Aquabacterium sp. OR-4: one gene and its partner. Each later gene encodes a partner of the first gene's protein in a complex. Links are inferred from orthologs where the notes say so. Each region holds a gene or a part of one and is shown in the gene's direction. Other genes may lie near its edges.

Region 1 (8,467 bases):
GGTGTCCAGACCGGCGTGGTACGGCAACGCCTGGATGCCCTCGGCGGCCAGCCAGGCGGCGGTGTCCTCCACCTTCTTGCGGCTCTGGCAATACACCACGCCGGCATCGCCCTCGTGCTCGTCGCGCACCAGGCGCAGCAGCTGCTTGCGGGCGTCGTCCTTTTCGACGATGGTGTAGCGGATGTTGGGCCGGTCGAAGCTGCTGATGAACAGCTCGGCCGATTCGAGCGCCAGCCGGGCCACGATGTCGGCGCGGGTGTGGTCGTCGGCGGTGGCGGTGAGCGCCAGCCGCGGCACCGTGGGGTAGCGCTCGTGCAGCTGGGACAGGCCCAGATACTCCTCGCGGAAGTCATGCCCCCACTGGCTGACGCAGTGCGCCTCGTCGATGGCCAGCAGGCTGAAGCAGCCGCGCTCGTGCAGCGAATCGAGCATCGCCAGAAAGCGCGGCGTGAGGATGCGCTCGGGCGCCGCATACAGCAGCACCAGGCGGCCGGCCAGCAGCTCGCGCTCGACGCGGCGCGCCTCGTCGCCATCGAGCGTGCTGTTCAAGAAGGCCGCGGACACACCCAGCTCATCGAGCGCGCCCACCTGGTCGTGCATCAGCGCGATCAGCGGGCTCACCACCACGGTCACGCCCAGGCCGGCGCGGTGGCGGGCGATGGCCGGCACCTGATAGCACAGGCTCTTGCCGCCGCCGGTGGGCATCAGCACCAGCGCGTCGCCGCCCTGTGCCACCTGCGCCACGATGGCCGCCTGCTGGCCGCGAAAGGCGGTGTAGCCGAACACCTGCTGCAGGATGTGCAAGGGATCGGTGTGACCGGGGTCGGAGGGGTCGGCAGCGCGCGAGGTGGGCATCGGGACGGGATGGTAACGACCCCAGCCCGCCAGCCGCGGCCCACGCCACCGAAAGGCGGCCATCATCCCCCACGCCACCCCCTCGCCACCCCCCGCGAGACGCCAGCGCGCACGACCCGCCGCCGGCCCGGGTGGCTAAGATGGCAATTCAGGGACAATCACGCCCCTTCCCCCCATTGCAGTCCGCGCAGCAGGAGCACCGGCCATGGCCTCGGTCAACAAAGTCATTCTCATCGGCAACCTGGGTCGCGACCCCGAGGTGCGCTACACGCCCAGCGGCAGCGCGGTGTGCAACGTGAGCCTTGCCACCACGCGCAACTGGAAAAGCAAGGACAGCGGCGAGCGCCAGGAAGAAACCGAATGGCACCGCGTGGTGTTCTTCGACCGCCTGGCCGAGATTGCCGGCGAATACCTCAAGAAGGGCCGCCCGGTGTACGTGGAAGGCCGCCTGAAGACGCGCAAGTGGACCGACAAGGACGGCGTGGAGAAGTTCACCACCGAGATCTTTGCCGACCAGATGCAGCTGCTGGGCGGCCGTGAAGAAGGCGGCATGGGCGGCGGCGGCGGCGGCATGGGCCGCGGTGCCCCCTCCGGCGGCGGCGGTGGCGGTGGCGGTGGCGAAGACGACTACGGCGACATGGGCGCCGCACCCGCCCCGGCCCCGCGCCGCAGCGCCCCGCCGCCGCGCGCGCCGGCCGCCGCGCAGCGCCCGGCGCCGAAGTCGAGCACCGGCTTCGACGACATGGACGACGACATTCCGTTCTAGGATCTACCTGTCCGCAGACGGTAAAGAAAGAGCCCTAAGTGCTTGTCGCTTAGGGTTTTTTCATTTTCAGCATCGAACCCTGATCGCCTTCTCATGCGTCACGCGGCCGATCTTCTGGAAGAGCTCAATGCGGTGGACGAGTCCACGCGAATTGAAGCCAAGCGTGCCAGCGAGTTGGGCAAGTCGGTCATGCAGACGGTCATCGCGTTTGCCAACGAGCCCGGCCTGGACGGCGGCTATCTGCTGCTGGGGGTGGATTGGTCGGTCAACGACAAGGGCGATACCGTCTACAGCGCCACGGGTCTTTCCGATCCCGACAAAGTTCAGCGCGATCTGGCCAGCCAATGCGCCAGCATGCTCAGTGTCACCCTGAGGCCGGAGATGCAGATCGAGGTGGTGGACGGGCGGGTCGTGCTGATCGTGCATGTTGCCGAAGCCGACGTCACGCACAAGCCGGTCTATCTCAAGGCAACGGGCCTGCCTCGCGGCGCCTACCGGCGCATTGCCAGCACTGACCAGCATTGCGTGGATGAAGACCTGTGGGTGCTGCGCGGCGAGAGCCAACCCAGCCACAGCCCGGATGCCAGCGTGTTGCCCGACGCTCGGATGGATGACTTCGACCCGGCCGCCATCGCCGTGTACCGGCGTGACCGCGCACGCTTCAACCCTCAGGCGGAGGTACTGGAGTACGGTGACCACGACATGCTCGAAGCTTTGGGCATGTCGCGCCGGGTGGATGGGCAACTGCAGCCCACCTTGGCCGGCATCGTGCTGTTTGGCAAGCCACTGGCGCTCCGTCGACTGCTGCCTGCCTTGCGGATCGACTACGTCCGTGTGCCAGGCAATGAATGGGTGGAAGACCCCGAGAACAGGTTCCAGTCCGTCGACATTCGCAAGCCTTTGCTGTTGGCACTGCCCCAGGCCGAGGCCAGCATCATCGACGAACTGCCCAAGGGGTTTCGGCTTCCGGAAGGTCAGCTGCAGAGCGTTCAGGAGCCCATCCTGCCGCGCAAGGTCATCCGCGAGGCGTTGGCGAACGCAGCCATGCACCGCACAGCTACACCGTGCACAGCCCCACCCAGATCATTCGCTTCAGCAACCGCATCAAGGTGCGCAACGTCGGCTACTCGCTCAAGGACCCTTCGAGCCTGGGGACGCCGGGCTCGCGACTGCGCAACCCCGTCATCGCCGCGGTGCTGCACGATTTGCACCTGGCCGAAGCCATGGGCACAGGAGTTCGCGCCATGCGTCGCTTGGCGGCGAAAGCGGGGCTGTCAGCACCGGAATTTCATTCGGACCGACAGGCCAACGATTTCAGGGTGACCCTGTTCCTGCACAACCTGCTCACCGAGGACGATCACGCCTGGCTGCGCGGCTTTGCAGGCACAGTGATCAGCGCCGACGAGGCCAAGGTGCTGATCTACGCACGTGGAACCAGCGCAGTAGACAACAGCGCCTGCCGTGATTTCTGTGGACTTGACACCTTGGCTGCCAGCCAGGTGTTGCGCCGCCTGCGCGACCGGGGACTGCTCGAGAAGGAAGGCTCTGGAAGCCGAACCTACTATGTGCTGACCGCTTCTGCTGCCCGACAGATGGACCCGCCCGCCCAGCTCGCCCTGGACATTGGTGCGGAATCCCCACAAGGTCAGAGACCAGCATCTGGGGTTTCGGCGAATCACCCTATGCCTGCCGCGCTATCCCCACCTGCGCAGCAGATGGAGATTCCGCCTGCCTTGCATCAGCGCATCCTTGCGGCAGGCAAGAAGCCTCGTCAGGCCATCGTGCGGGCGTTGATCCTGGACCTGTGCCGTCTGCGGCCGTACACCGCCAGCGATCTGGCACGCCTTCTGGGCGGCCGCGACCCAGGGGAACTCCGGCGCGAGCACCTCAAGCCGATGAGAGAAGCAGGACAACTGGCGCTGAAGTATCCAGAGACGGAAAAGCACCCCCATCAAGCCTACCTGGCAGTGCAGTTGCCACCGCAGTAGCCAGGATCGCTACACCGGCCTGCGGCGCCACATCTGGCTCACACCGTGGCCACCGGCGTCACCGGCGAGCCCACGGCCCCCGGCAGGCACAGGGGCGGTGCGGTGAGCAGGCAGCGCGAGCGGCCGTTGGCACGCAGCCAGGTGGCCAGCTCGCCCAGCCGCCACAGCTCGCCCAGCGGCACGCCCAGCTTGAACAGGCAGTGCTCATGCAGCGGCAGCGCCGCGCGCAGGCCCGGCACGTCGCGCGCGGGGTAGCCCTCCACCGCGTAGTTGTCGGCGCACAGCGCGGCCACGCCGCTGTCGCTGATCCACTGCAGCAGCGCCGGATCGCGACCGTCCAGCACCGCGCAGGCGTGGTGCAGCACCTGGGCGTCGGGCTCGCGCTGCATCTCGAGCACGGCCTCGGCAAAGCCGGTGTGGATCAGCAGCAGATCGCCCGGCTCGACCACCACGCCGTCATCGGCCAGGATGCGCATCAGCCGGGCGTGGTCGACGAACACCCGCTCGCGGCCGCAGTGCGCCGCCAGATCCACCAGCACGCCGCGGCCCTGGATGGGGTTTTCGGCAAAGTTGGCGATGCCCAGCGCGCGGGCGTACGAGCCGTCCTCGCCGCAGCCGCAGGCCGCCAGCAGGCGGTCGCCCGGGCCCACGATGTGCTCGTGGGCGCGATAGCCGTTGTAGTAGACCTTCTCGGGCTCGCCGTCGCCATCGGCGTCGAACCAGCTGCCCACATGGGCAAAGCTGTCCCACTGGGTGCTGTATTGCAGGCTCAGGGTGACCTGGTCGTCGCAGATCACGTCGGTGGCGCGCTCGACCACCAGCGACAGCGGCTGATTCATGAACGGCGTGCCGTTCAGCGCCGTGGGGCGCAGCTGCGGCGGCTTGCGGCGCGGGTTGAGCAGCGAGCCGCCGGGATAGTCCAGCGGCACGCTCAGGCCGAAGGCCAGGCCCTCGCGCACCTCGGCCACCGCAGCGCGGCGGCGCTCGGGCGTGATCAGGTTCAGGCGGCCCAGCTGGTCGTCGGGGCCGAAGTCGCCCCAGGTCGAGCCCTCGGGGCGGCGCAGCCAGCGCGGGCGGGCGCCAGGCTCGGCACCGGTGCCGGAACTGGGCGCGGCCCCGGACGGGGTGGCGTGGAGGGTCATGCAGGCGGCTCCCCGGGTGGTGATGGATGCGGGCGATGCTGCCGCGCTGGCCGGCACCTGACCACCCGGGCTTGCGCCACGCCGGCCTGTCGCTGGCGCGACAGAACACACACCCGCCGCTTGCCGGGCACGGAACCATCGGGCACCGGCGGGGCTCACAATCGCCAGCCGGACACGCGCGCGCCGCGCGCCGATGCCCGGATACCGCATGGAGACCTTGCGCATGAAAAAACTGCTGCTGACGTTGGCGATGGCCGTGACCATCGGTTCCCTGGGCGTGGCCCCGCACCTGGCCGAGGCCAAGCGCCTGGGTGGTGGCAAGGCCGCCGGGCTGCAACGCCAGATGCCCGCGGCGCCGGCCAAGTCGGCCACGCCGCCCACCCCGGCCCAGGCCCCTGGCGCCCAGCCTGCCGGCCAGCAGGCCGCACCGGCCATGGCCGGCGCCACCGCGGCGGCCGCGGCGGCGCCCGCCAAGCGCTCGTGGATGGGCCCGCTGGCGGGCCTGGCCGCCGGCATCGGCCTGGCGGCGCTGTTCAGCCATTTCGGCATGGGCGAAGGCCTGGCCAACTTCGTGATGATCGCGCTGCTGGCGGTGGCCGCCGTGGTGCTGCTGCGCTTTGTGATGGGCCGCCTGGCGCGCAAGGGCCAGCCGGCCACCACGCCGATGGGTCAGATGGGTCAGATGGGCCTGGCCGGTGCCGCGGCCGGGGCCGGCGGCCACCTGCGCGCCGCGCCGGTGCAGCAGCCAACAGCCCAGCCGCAGCAAGCCGCCACCCTGACCGAGCGCAGCAGCCTGGGCACGCCGACAGGCGCCACCGCCGAGGCCGGATCGTCGGGCGCCGCTGCGCTGCAGACCGGCGCCGCGGCGCTGGCGGCGATGGCCGGGCCGGCGCTGCCCGAGGGCATCGACCGCGACGACTTCCTGCGCCTGGCCAAGATGGTGTTCATCCGCCTGCAGGCCGCCAACGACGCCGGCAATGTGGACGATCTGCGCAAGTTCACCACGCCCGAGCTGTTTGCCTCGCTGCGCCTTGACCTGCAAGAGCGCGGCGCCAGCACGCAGCAGACCGACGTGGTGCAGCTCGATGCCGAGATTGCCGACACCACCCGCGACGGCATGGGCCAGGACGTGGTGAGCGTGCGCTACAGCGGCCTGATCCGCGAACAGGCCGACGCCGGCGCCACGCCCTTTGCCGAGCTGTGGCACCTGGTGCGCCCGGTGGGCGGCGACTGGGCGATTGCGGGCATCACGCCTCTGTGAAGCTGGGGCACCCGGCCTCGCGTGGACGCGAGTCCACCCGCCCTCCCCCACACCCGATACCGCCTGAAACCCGCTGGTAACCCGGTGGGTGGGCTGCGTCACGCGGGCTGACTACACTCCCGCCTTCGTTCTTCACCGCCTTACGGGGTGCCCGCTTGCCGATCCGCCATACCGTTTCCACGCGCCGCGCGCTGCGCGCCCTGACCCTGGCCACGCTGACGGCGCTGGCCGCCGGCGGCACTGCGCCGGCCCTGGCCCAGCAGGCTGCTGCAGCGGCCGCGCCCGCCGCCTCGGGGCCCACCGTGCGCCCCGAGACCGCCAAGCCCCTGCAGGAGGCGCAAGAGGCGCTGAAGGCCGGCAAGCACCAGGAGGCGCTGGACAAGCTGGTGACGGTGGAGGCCATCGCCGGCCTCACGCCGTACGAGCGCTACATCGTCGCCCGCTTCCGCCTGGCCGCCGCCAGCGGCAAGGGCGAGCGCGCGCTGGCGATGCAGACGCTGCAGGGCGTGATCGACAGCGAGTTCGTGCCCGAGGCCGAGCGCCGCTCGCTCAACGAGGCGCTGATCCGCCTGGCCGTGCAGGAAAAGCAGTTTGCGCTGGCCGTCAAGCGCTACCCGGTCTACGTGGCCAACGGCGGCAACAGCCCCGAGCTGCGCGAGCTGTACCCGCGCCTGCTGGCCGAAACCGGTGACCAGGCCGGTGCGGTGCGCGAGTTTGGTGCGCTGGTGCAGGCCGAAGAGGCCGCCGGCCGCGTGCCTGGCGAGGCGCTGCTGAGCCGCCTGGCGCTGGCGCACGGTGCCTTGAAGGACGACGCCGGCTACCTGGCCACGCTGGGCAAGCTGGCCAGCACCACCGGCAAGACCGATTTCTGGAACGAGCTGATCGTGCGCACCCACCAGCGCCCGGGCTTTGCCGACGAGCGCCTGCGCCTGGACGTCTACCGCCTGAAGATGGCGGTGGGCCTGCCGCTGCCGGCCGGCGAGCTGGGCGACATGGCCTTTCGCGCCAACCAGGTGGGCCTGCCGGCCGAGGCGCAGAAGCTGCTGGACGAGGGCTTCAACAGCGGCGTGCTGGGCAAGGACGCCAACGCCGCCGCCGACCGCAAGCTGCGCGAGGCCGCCACCAAGGCGGCCGCGGCCGACCGCGGCAGCCTGAACGACGCCGAAACCGCCGCCCGCAACGCCAAGGACGGCAACGTGCCCTTTGCCCTGGGCATGGCGCTGTCGGGTGCCGGCCAGCACGACAAGGCGCTGGCCGTGATGGCCCAGGGCCAGGCCAAGGGCGGCCTGCGCCAGCCCGACGACGCCCTGCTGCACCTGGGCGTGGTGCAGTGGCGCGCCGGCAAGGTGGCCGAGGCGCTGAACAGCTTTGCCCAGGTCAAGGGCAGCGACGGCACGGCCGAGCTGGCCCGGCTGTGGACCCTGTACCTGAAGAGCCCGGCCCGCAAATAACCCACCGGGCCTGGCCACGGCCAGGCGCGCGTGCCCTGCCCACCGCCACGGAGCGCGACGCGACATGACTGCACTGATCTTCGGCCTGCTGCTGTTTCTGGGCCTGCACTCGGTGCGCATCGTGGCCGACGACTGGCGCAGCGGCATGGTGGCGCGCCTGGGTGCGCAGCGCTGGAAGGGCCTGTACACGCTGCTGTCGCTGGCCGGCTTTGCGCTGATCGTGTGGGGCTACGGCCAGGCGCGCCTGGCGCCGGTGCCGCTGTGGTCACCGCCGCTGTGGACACGCCACCTCGCCGGCCTGCTGATGCTGGTGTCGATGCTGCTGCTGGCGGCCGCGTATGTGCCGCGCAATGCGCTCAAGGCCCGCCTGCAGCACCCGATGGTGCTGGCCGTCAAGGTGTGGGCACTGGCCCATCTGCTGGCCAACCACACGCTGGCCGACCTGCTGCTGTTTGGCGGCTTCTTGCTGTGGGCGGTGGCCTGCTTTCGTTCGGCGCGCCGGCGTGATCGCGCGGCCGGCACGGTGGCAGCGGCCGCCACGACCGCCGGCACGCTGACTACCGTGGCGGTGGGTGTGCTGGCCTGGGCCGCTCTGGCCTTCTGGGGCCATGCGGCGCTGCTGGGCGTGCGGCCCTTCGCCGTGGGCTGAGAGGCTGGGGCCGCGCGCTGCGGCGCCCGCCTAGCGCCGTCGGGACGCGGGCAGTGGCAGGCTGCCGAACAGGCGGTCGAACACCGTCTCGCTGTCGAGTTCGTTGACGTCCAGGCCGTCGATGGGCGCCGGAGACAACGAATCCGGCTCCAGCGGCATCGGGGTCGTGTCGGGCCAGACCTCGCGGGCCTCTCGGGCATCGCGGGGTTCGGCCGACATCGGCGCTGCGCGGTGGGTGTTCATGGGATCGACAGCTTACGCACTGCCGATCCCGCCGATGGGCTGAACTGGCGGGGCGCGATGGCCTTGTTCGGCCAGACATCACGCACCCGGCCTGCCCGTGCCTAGAAGCCGA
Region 2 (8,584 bases), 2.0 Mb from region 1 along the record:
ACGCTGCGGCCCAGCCTGACCTGGCGGCGCGAGCGCCAGCAGCCGGCCGGCGAGCCCACGCAGCAGCGCAGCCGGCTGGAGGCCACGCTCGATGTGAAGTGGCGGCCGCTGCCCGAGCTGGTGGTTGACGCCACGCTGAACCCCGATTTCTCGCAGGTGGCGCTCGACGTGCCGCAGCTGGCCGGCAACACCCGGTTCGCACTGTCGTTTCCCGAGAAGCGGCCGTTCTTCTATGAATCGAGCGACCTGCTGCGTTCGCCCACCGAGGCGCTGTACACCCGCAGCCTGACCGAGCCGCGCGGCGGCCTGCGCGCCACCTGGCGCGGTGCGCGCCTGGCCGGCAGCGCCTTTGCCATCGACGACCGCGGCGGCGGCTACGTGCTGCTGCCCGGCGCCTTTGGCACCGACTTTGCCGAGCAGCCGGCCTCGCGCGTGCTGGCGGCGCGGGTGCGGGCCGATGGTGGCGCGCTGCAGTGGGGCGCGCTGGCGGCAGCGCGCCGCTACGAGGGCGGCCGTGGCGACAACCAGGTGCTGGGCCCCGACGTGGCCTGGCAGATCGACGACGCCTGGCGTGCACGTGCGCAGCTGCTGGGCTCGAGCACCAGCGCCCAGCCCGATGGCCAGGGCGGCCTGCAGCACGGCGCCACGCGGCGCGGCCACCGCGCGCATCTCAAGTTCTACCTGCAGCAGCCCGACTACGAGGCCGATCTGGGCGTGGACGACATCAGCGCCGGCTTTCGCGACGACACCGGCTTCGTCAACCAGAACGATGTCACCGAGCTCAGCGGCCGCGTGGCCTATGGCTGGCACGGTCTGGGGCCGTTCAACGAGTTCTGGTTCAACCTCGAGGGCGAGACGCTGCGCGCCCGCCAGGCCGGCCAGCGGGTGAGCAGCGCGCTCAGCCCCGGCGTGTGGCTCACCGGCGCGCACAACCTCGAGGCCTCGCTGTACTGGCATGGTGGCGAAGGCGTTCGCACCGCGGACGGTGCGCCCTGGCTGCGCCCGCGCTTCTGGCAGCTGGAGGCGGTGTTCACGCCCGCCACCTGGGCGCCGCTGCTGAGCACCGAATGGCAATGGGGCCGGCTGGCCGACATGCAGGCCGGCGTGGTGCGCCCGGGCGCAAACGGCAGCGTCACGCTCACCATGCGGCCGCTGGCGCGGCTTGAGTTCGAGCCCAGCGTCTACGCCGCCTGGCTCGAGCGCGACGGCCGCCGCACCTACCGCGAAACCGCCGGCCAGCTGCTGGCGGTGTGGCACTTCGACGCCCACCAGACCCTGCGCGCGATCTGGCAGCGCAGTTCGCTCGACCGCCTGGCCGAGCCCGGCGTGGCGGCGCAGCGCGATGTGGGCAGCACCGGCTCGCTCACCTACGCCTGGCGGCGCTCGGCCGGCACGGTGCTGTACCTGGGCGCCAGCCGCAGCCGCCAGGGCCTGCCCACGGTGCAGGGCGTGTCGCGCGGCAACGAGGTGTTCGTCAAGCTGCAGGTCGATGCCGACGACCTGCGCCAGGTCTGGCGCGGGCGCTGAGCCCCGGCGGCCACCGCCCGCCGTCACCTGTCACCACCACCCGCCGGCGCTGGTGGGCACGGGGTGCCGCTTGTCAGCCTGGCGCCGGCCGGCCGTGGCACCATGGCCGTTGCCGTGGCGCCTGCCACGCATCCACCCGTGAACCCCGAGGAGGCTACCGATGATGAAGTCCGGCGTCGATCCGCAAGCCCTGGCCGAGATGTTTGCCAGTGCCAGCGCCAAGCAGACCACGCAGCTGCGCCAGGCGGTCTACGACAGCACCTTGCGCGCCCTGCAGGGCCGTGAGCTGAGCCTGAAGAACATCCGCAAGGTGCTCGACACGGTGGCCCAGGCGGCCAGCGCGGGCGCGGCGCAAAACCCCGCCGCCCCGGCCCAGGTGGAGAAGATGCTCGACACCGCGGTGGCCGGCATGGACGACGCGCTGCTCAAGGCGGTGGAAGCCAACCGCGTGGCGCTGCAGCAGTTCGTCGACCGCGGCGTCGACCTGCGCGAAACCCAGCTCAAGAAGGCCCTGGGCGATCTGGAGAAGATGGAAGACCAGCTCTTCGGCGCCGTGAAGAAGGCCACCGGCGCCGCCGGTGAAGGCCTGGCCGGCCCCTGGCAGCAGGTGATGGACAAGCTGGCCCCCGGTGCCACGCAGACCGGCGCCCGCGCCGGCGCCGCCACCGAGCAGCTCGAGAACCAGCTCGCGCAGATGCAGACCGCCATGCGCGAGACCCGCGCCGCCGGCCTGAAGGCGGCGCAAACCCTGGCCGAGAGCTATGCCGCGCTGGCCAGCGGCGTGTTGATCGGCATGGCCGATGCGCTGCGCCAGGGCGCTGCCGAGCCGTCCGACGACAGCCCCCGGGCCACGCGCCGCAAGTAGGCGGCAGGCCGGCAGGCCGGCGGCCCGGGCGCGATCCGGGCCGCACATCGCGTATCGTGCCGGCATGAGCGACACGACCCGCGATTTCACATTCTTCTGGCACGACTACGAGACCTTCGGCCGCGTGCCGCGCCGTGACCGGCCAGCGCAGTTTGCCGGCATCCGCACCGATGCCGCGCTCAATGAAGTGGGCCCGCCGCTCGAGTTGTTCTGCCAGCCGCCGCACGACACCCTGCCCGACCCCGAGAGCTGCCTGCTCACCGGCATCACGCCGCAGCAGTGTGCCGAGCGCGGCGTGACCGAGCAGGCCTTTGCCGCGCAGATCCACGACGCGCTGGCCGCACCCGGCACGGTGGGCGTGGGCTACAACACCATCCGCTTCGACGACGAGGTCACGCGCCACCTGTTCTGGCGCAACCTGATCGACCCCTACGGCCGCGAGTGGCAGAACGGCTGCGGCCGCTGGGACCTGCTGGACACCGTGCGCTGCGCCTGGGCACTGCGGCCCGAGGGCATCGAATGGCCGAAGCACGACGACGGCCGGCCCAGCTTCAAGCTCGAGCACCTCACCGTGGCCAACGGCCTGGCGCACGACAGCGCCCACGATGCGCTGAGCGACGTGCGCGCCACCATCGCGCTGGCCCGGCTGCTGCGCGAGCGCCAGCCGCGGCTGTGGGACTTCTGCCTGAAGCTGCGCAAGAAAGACGCGGTGTGGGCCGAGATCGGCCTGGGCAAGCCCTTTCTGCACCTGTCGGGCATGTACGGCACCGAGCGCGGCTGCCTGGCCCTGGTGTGGCCGCTGGGCGTGCACCCGACCAACAAGAACGAGCTGATCGTGTGGGACCTGTCGGCCGATCCGGCCGAACTGCCGGCGCTGGATGTCGAGACGCTGCGCCTGCGCATGTTCACCCGCGCCGACCAGCTGCCCGAGGGTCTGGCGCGGCTGCCGGTCAAGACCATCCATGTCAACAAGAGCCCGGTGGTCATCGGCAACCTCAAGACCCTGCCGGCCGCGCGCGCCGCGCATTGGGGCCTCGATCTCGACACCGGCCTGCAGCGCGCCGCCTGGGCCCAGGCGCATGCGGCCGCGCTGGCCGGCGTGCCCTGGAGCCAGGTGTTCGCCCGGCCGGCACCGGCGCAGGCGCCGGATGTGGACGAAGACCTCTACGGCGGCTTCATCGGCCCGGGCGACCGACGCACGCTGGAGCGCCTGCGCGGGCTGGACGGCGCGGCGCTGGCCGGCAAACACCCGGCCTTCGAGGACGGCCGGCTCGACGAGCTGCTGTTTCGCTACCGCGCCCGCAACTGGCCCGACACGCTGGCCGACGCCGAGCGCCAGCGCTGGGCCGCGCACTGCAGCGCCCGCCTGCACGAAGGCCTGGGTGGCGTGCTGACCGTGGCCGACTTCATGGCCCGTATCGACACCCTGGGCGAGCAGGCCGGCGAGGACGAGCGCGCGCAGGACATCCTGGGTGCGCTGTATGACTGGGCGGAGGCGATTGCGCCGGAGATGGGGTAAGGGCCGCGGCGTTCAGTTCGCCAGCTCGAACAGCGCCGAGCCGTCGCCGTTGTCCTTGACCAGGCGCACCTGCGGCGTGCGCGGCAGCTGGGCGATGGCGGCGGCGCTGGAGCTGAAGCGCAGCTTGACGCCCGGCACCGGCTGGATGCGCCAGTTGCCGTCGGCGCTGGGGTCCAGCGTGCCGGCAGAGCGCAGGTACTGGGCCACGGCCTCGCGGTTCTCGTCGGCGCTGTCCATCACGATCTGGCGACCGTCCAGGCCCGGAAAGCTGCCGCCGCCGGCGGCGCGGTAGTTGTTGGTCACCACGATGAAGGGCGCATCGTCCTTCACCGGCTGGCCCTGGTGGCGCAGGTCGACGATGCGCCGCGCCTCGGGCGCCACCAGCTTGCCGGCCAGGTCATAACGCGCAGGCTGGGTGACATCGATGCGGTAGCTCAGGCCGTCGATCATGTCGAAGTTGTAGGGCACGAAGCGTTCGTCGATCAGCGCCTGTTCGGCCGGGCCGGCGGCATCGATGCGGCGAAAGGCACCGGCCGACATCTCCAGCCATTCACGCACCTGGGCGCCGCTGAGCCTGACCGCCTTGATGGTGTTGGGGTAGATGTAGAGATCGGCGATGTGGCGGATCGACAGCGTGCCGGCCGGGATCTCGGTGTAGTAGCTCCAGCCCATGCGGCCGCCCGACTTGAAGGGCGCGGCGGCCGAGACGATGGGCAGGCCTTCGTGTTCGGTGCCGGCCAGCGCGCGCTTCGCGTAGGCGATCTGCGCGTTGTTCACCAGCTGCACCGAGGGGTCGTCGGCCACCTGGGCAAAAAAGCTGGTGATCGGCGCCGTGCTGCGCGCCACCTCGCCGCGCACATAACGCAGCGTGGCCTCGTGCTCGGCGGCCACCAGCTGCGCCACCATCGGATCGGCCTCGACCAGCGGCTTGCGCGTGGCACGGTCGCGGATGGCGCGGATCTCGGCGCGGCTGTCCTTGATCTTCCAGGCGCCCGAGCTGTCGTCGAGCACCAGGTCGATCACGCCCAGGTGATCGCCCCAGCGGCCGGGCATCACCGCCGGCACGCCGTTGATCGTGCCGCGGGCCAGATCCACCTTCGCGTGGTTGGCGAAGAAACGGCTGGGGAACTCGCCATGCGAATGGCCGAACAGGATGGCGTCGATGCCGGCGATCTCGGACAAGCGGGCCACCGAGTTCTCGGCAAATCGCGGCGTCTCGCCACGCTCGAAGCCCGAGTGCGGAATGGCCACCACGAGGTCGGCACCCTTGGCGCGCATCTCGGGCACATAGCGGCGCGCGGTTTCCTGGATGTCCTGCACCGTGAGCTGGCCGGTGAGCTGGGCGCGGTCCCAGGTCATGATCTGCGGCGGCACGAAACCGATCACGCCGACCTTGAGCGTGCGCTTGGCGCCGGTCTCGTCGGTGAGGCTGCGCTCCAGCAGCACATAGGGCGTGAAGGCGGGCTTGTCATTGGCCGGGTTGCCGTCGCCATCGTCGAGCGTGACATTGGCGCTGACATACGGAAACGCCGCGCCGGCGATGGCCTGGCGCAAGAAGGGCAGGCCGAAGTTGAACTCGTGGTTGCCGATGTTGGCGGCGTCCACGCCCAGCGCGTTGAGCACCTTGTAGGCCGGGTGCACCGCGCCGGCGGCCAGCGGCTTGACGCGCGCCACGTAGTCGCCCAGCGGCGAGCCCTGCAGCAGGTCGCCGTTGTCGAACAGCAGGCTGTTGCGGGCCTCGGCGCGTGCGGCCTTGATCAGCGTGGCGGTGCGTGCCAGGCCGTATTCGTCGGTGGGCTTGTCCTGGTAGTAGTCCCAGGCCAGCAGGTTCATGTGCAGGTCGGTGGTTTCCAGCAGGCGCAGCTTCAGTTCGGCGGCGGCGGCGGGCAGGGCGCTCACCAGGCCGGCCAGCGTGGCCAGTGCGGCCAGTGCACGCCGGGTGGCCAGGCGGTGGCCCCGCGCCGGGGCGGCGGCGCGTGATCGGTGGGTGGGGCGGGATGCAGCGGTCATCGAACAACAGGCAAGAGGCGGCAAGGCGGCCGAAGCCACCGAGCGTAGCAGCCGGCCAGGCTGGCGCGGCCCTTGCATCGGCCCGTGGCAGCGCCCCGGCCTGGAGGATTCATGACAGTGCAGCAACTGATCCACCTGCTCTCGGCCATGCCGCCCATGGCGCCGGTGCTGCTGGAAGAAGACGGCGGACTGTCGCCGCTGGGCGGCGTGGATCTGCTGCCCGGCACGCCGGGCCAGCCCGCCGAGGTGCTGCTGCGGCCCGACATGACCCCCGACTGATGCAAGGAGCATGACCATGGCGTTTCAGACCCTGTGCAAGCAGCGCTACCTGGGTGAAGGCGAATCGGTGCCCTTCATGCTGGCGGGCCAGGAGCTGCTGGTGGTGTGGCCCGATGGCGGCCAGCCGCGCGCCTTTGCCGGCGTGTGCCCGCACGAGCAGCAATCGCTGGTGAACAACTCGCAGTTCAACGGCCGCACGCTGGTGTGCACGGTGCACGGCTGGGTGTTTGACGGCCGCAACGGCCAGGGCCTGCGGCCCGAGGGCTGCGCGCTCGACGAATACCCGTTGCGCCTCACCGCCGACGGCCTGGTGGAAGTGGATCTGGACGCGCGTGGCTGAGCGCGCCGCCGGCCCTGGCCTCGGGCTCGGCACGCCAGAACCCACGGCGCTTCGGCCGGTGCGGGCGATAGCTGATAACGCTCAAGGTAAGGGTGCTGGGTGCGGGGCAGGCCGGCAGCCGGCGAGCAATCCTGTCGGAAAAGGCCTTGCTGCTCCAATGACGGCATGGCCGCGCGACCAGCTTGGCGCCCGGCCCAACCGGCAGGAGTGACACCGTGAGTACCCCCGAAGGCTTCTTCATCGACTGGGACGGCAATGTGCGCAGCACCACCGATTGCGGTGGCGGCTATGTGTGTGAGGTCGATGTGGTGGCCAAGTACGTGGGCATCCTGGGCCCGCGGGGCGCGCTGATGCACGAGGCCACGTTCTACAAAGACCTGGCGGCCATCCAGAAGGCCGGCATCAAGGGCCTGCTGGTGCCGGGCAGCACGCCCTGGGGCCGCAAGGACCAGGGCTTCTGAAAGGCGCGCCATGTCCCTCACCACCACCACCACGGCCCCCGCCACCGACCTGCTGCTGCGCAACCGCGCCATCCTGTGTCACTTCGACAGCTACAGCACCGCCTTGGTGTTTGCACACTGGCCAGGCGGCAGCCTGCTGTGGCCCGGCCCGCTGCCCGAGGGCGCCGCACCGGCCGAGGGGGATCTGCCCAACGATGCCGAGGCCGTGCGCCAGGCCGCGATGGCGCAGCTGGGCCTGCTCGATGACGACGTGGTGGTCAGCCCCAAGTTCATTGAATCGGTGCGCGCGGCCGATGGCAGCATGGTGCGTGTGCACCTGCTGCGTTTCACCACACAGGACGCGCCCAAGCCCTTGCTGGAAGCGGCGGGCGCGATCTTCAAGCCCCTGCCGCAACTGCGTGGCGCCGCGCCGGTGGAGCTGGGGCTGCTGCGCGAGGTGTTCAACCTGATCATCGGCGGCAACGGCCGCCACGGCTGACACGTTCTCGCGCGGCACGGGCGCCGGCCCGGCCCGCCGCAGGGCCACAGCAGGGCCACAGCAGTGCCACAGCAGCTTGGCCGCCCAGTCCGCAGCATGGCGCCACGAGCGCCATCGCACCGATGGCCAGCCCTGGGTGCCGCCCGATACCCAGGCCGTACAGGCCTTTGCGCAAGGCCTTTGCCGCGGCAGCGGCCGCCGCCGCCAGCACACCGGCGGCGGCTTTCGGCTTGACGTGTCGTGAGGCGATGTGGGCAGCTTCGGCCTCAGCCTGAACAGACTGATCAAGAAGCGCAGCGCCCAGGCACTGGCCGCGCATGGCACTGAGGCGCGGTTTTGTGCCTTGGCTGCGCTGGGCGACGCCGGCCAGGCGCTGGCGATCTCATGCAGACAAACGGCCCGCCGGGTTTCCCCGGCGGGCCGTTGTGCTGGGGGGGGGCTGAGCATGCCGCTCAGCCGGGCTGTCAGGCCGTCACGCCCTTGGCCACATCCGCGTACTCGCCGATCTGGTCGAAGTTCATGTACTTGTAGATCTGGTCGGCCTTGGCGGTGATCACGCCGGTGGCGGCCAGGTACTCGTCCTTGCTGGGCAGCTTGCCCAGCTTGGAGGCCACGGCGGCCAGCTCGGCCGAGCCCAGGAACACGTTGGTGTTCTTGCCCAGGCGGTTCGGGAAGTTGCGGGTCGACGTCGAGATGACGGTCGCGCCTTCCTTCACCTGGGCCTGGTTGCCCATGCACAGGCTGCAGCCGGGCATCTCGGTGCGCGCACCGGCGGTGCCGAAGTTGGCGTAGTGGCCTTCCTTCATCAGCTCGGCCGCGTCCATCTTGGTCGGCGGGGCGATCCACAGCTTCACCGGGATGTCGCGCGCGCCGCCCAGCACCGTGGCCGCTGCGCGGAAGTGGCCGATGTTGGTCATGCAGCTGCCGATGAAGGCCTCGTCGATCTTGGTGCCGGCCACTTCGCTGAGGGACTTGGCATCGTCCGGGTCGTTCGGACAGCAGACGATCGGCTCGGTGATCTCGGCCAGGTCGATCTCGATCACCGCGGCGTACTCGGCGTTGGCGTCGGCGGCCAGCAGGTTGGGGCTGGCCAGCCAGGCCTCGA

What was found.
Region 2: the proteins of ssb (region 1) and sbcB are in contact, whole or in part, in a crystal structure (PDB 3C94), measured with the Escherichia coli proteins. The link is inferred for Aquabacterium sp. OR-4 from one-to-one orthologs.

What each region holds. Positions count from the first base shown.
Region 1 is NZ_JAOCQD020000001.1:415,080-423,546, reverse strand. What follows is about bases 1-2,840. They hold ssb (single-stranded DNA-binding protein), read left to right. Parts: upstream 1-1,060; coding sequence 1,061-1,621; downstream 1,622-2,840. Other genes in these bases: recQ (DNA helicase RecQ), read right to left, coding at 1-855. Outside these bases: N4G63_RS01685 (hypothetical protein), read left to right, coding at 2,941-3,609; N4G63_RS01680 (cyclase family protein), read right to left, coding at 3,648-4,751; N4G63_RS01675 (Tim44 domain-containing protein), read left to right, coding at 4,975-6,012; N4G63_RS01670 (hypothetical protein), read left to right, coding at 6,168-7,463; N4G63_RS01665 (NnrU family protein), read left to right, coding at 7,528-8,112; N4G63_RS01660 (hypothetical protein), read right to left, coding at 8,143-8,355; N4G63_RS01655 (TonB-dependent receptor), read right to left, coding at 8,457-8,467. UniProt on the Escherichia coli protein: Plays an important role in DNA replication, recombination and repair. Binds to ssDNA and to an array of partner proteins to recruit them to their sites of action during DNA metabolism. Acts as a sliding platform that migrates on DNA via reptation.
Region 2 is NZ_JAOCQD020000001.1:2,458,427-2,467,010, reverse strand. What follows is about bases 1,727-4,683. They hold sbcB (exodeoxyribonuclease I), read left to right. Parts: upstream 1,727-2,456; coding sequence 2,457-3,911; downstream 3,912-4,683. Other genes in these bases: N4G63_RS10630 (bifunctional 2',3'-cyclic-nucleotide 2'-phosphodiesterase/3'-nucleotidase), read right to left, coding at 3,924-4,683; N4G63_RS10640 (DUF6781 family protein), read left to right, coding at 1,727-2,392. Outside these bases: N4G63_RS10645 (DUF5916 domain-containing protein), read left to right, coding at 1-1,527; more of N4G63_RS10640, read left to right, coding at 1,688-1,726; more of N4G63_RS10630, read right to left, coding at 4,684-5,921; N4G63_RS10625 (hypothetical protein), read left to right, coding at 6,033-6,200; N4G63_RS10620 (Rieske 2Fe-2S domain-containing protein), read left to right, coding at 6,217-6,540; N4G63_RS10615 (hypothetical protein), read left to right, coding at 6,756-7,001; N4G63_RS10610 (hypothetical protein), read left to right, coding at 7,012-7,479; acnB (bifunctional aconitate hydratase 2/2-methylisocitrate dehydratase), read right to left, coding at 7,944-8,584. UniProt on the Escherichia coli protein: Degrades single-stranded DNA (ssDNA) in a highly processive manner.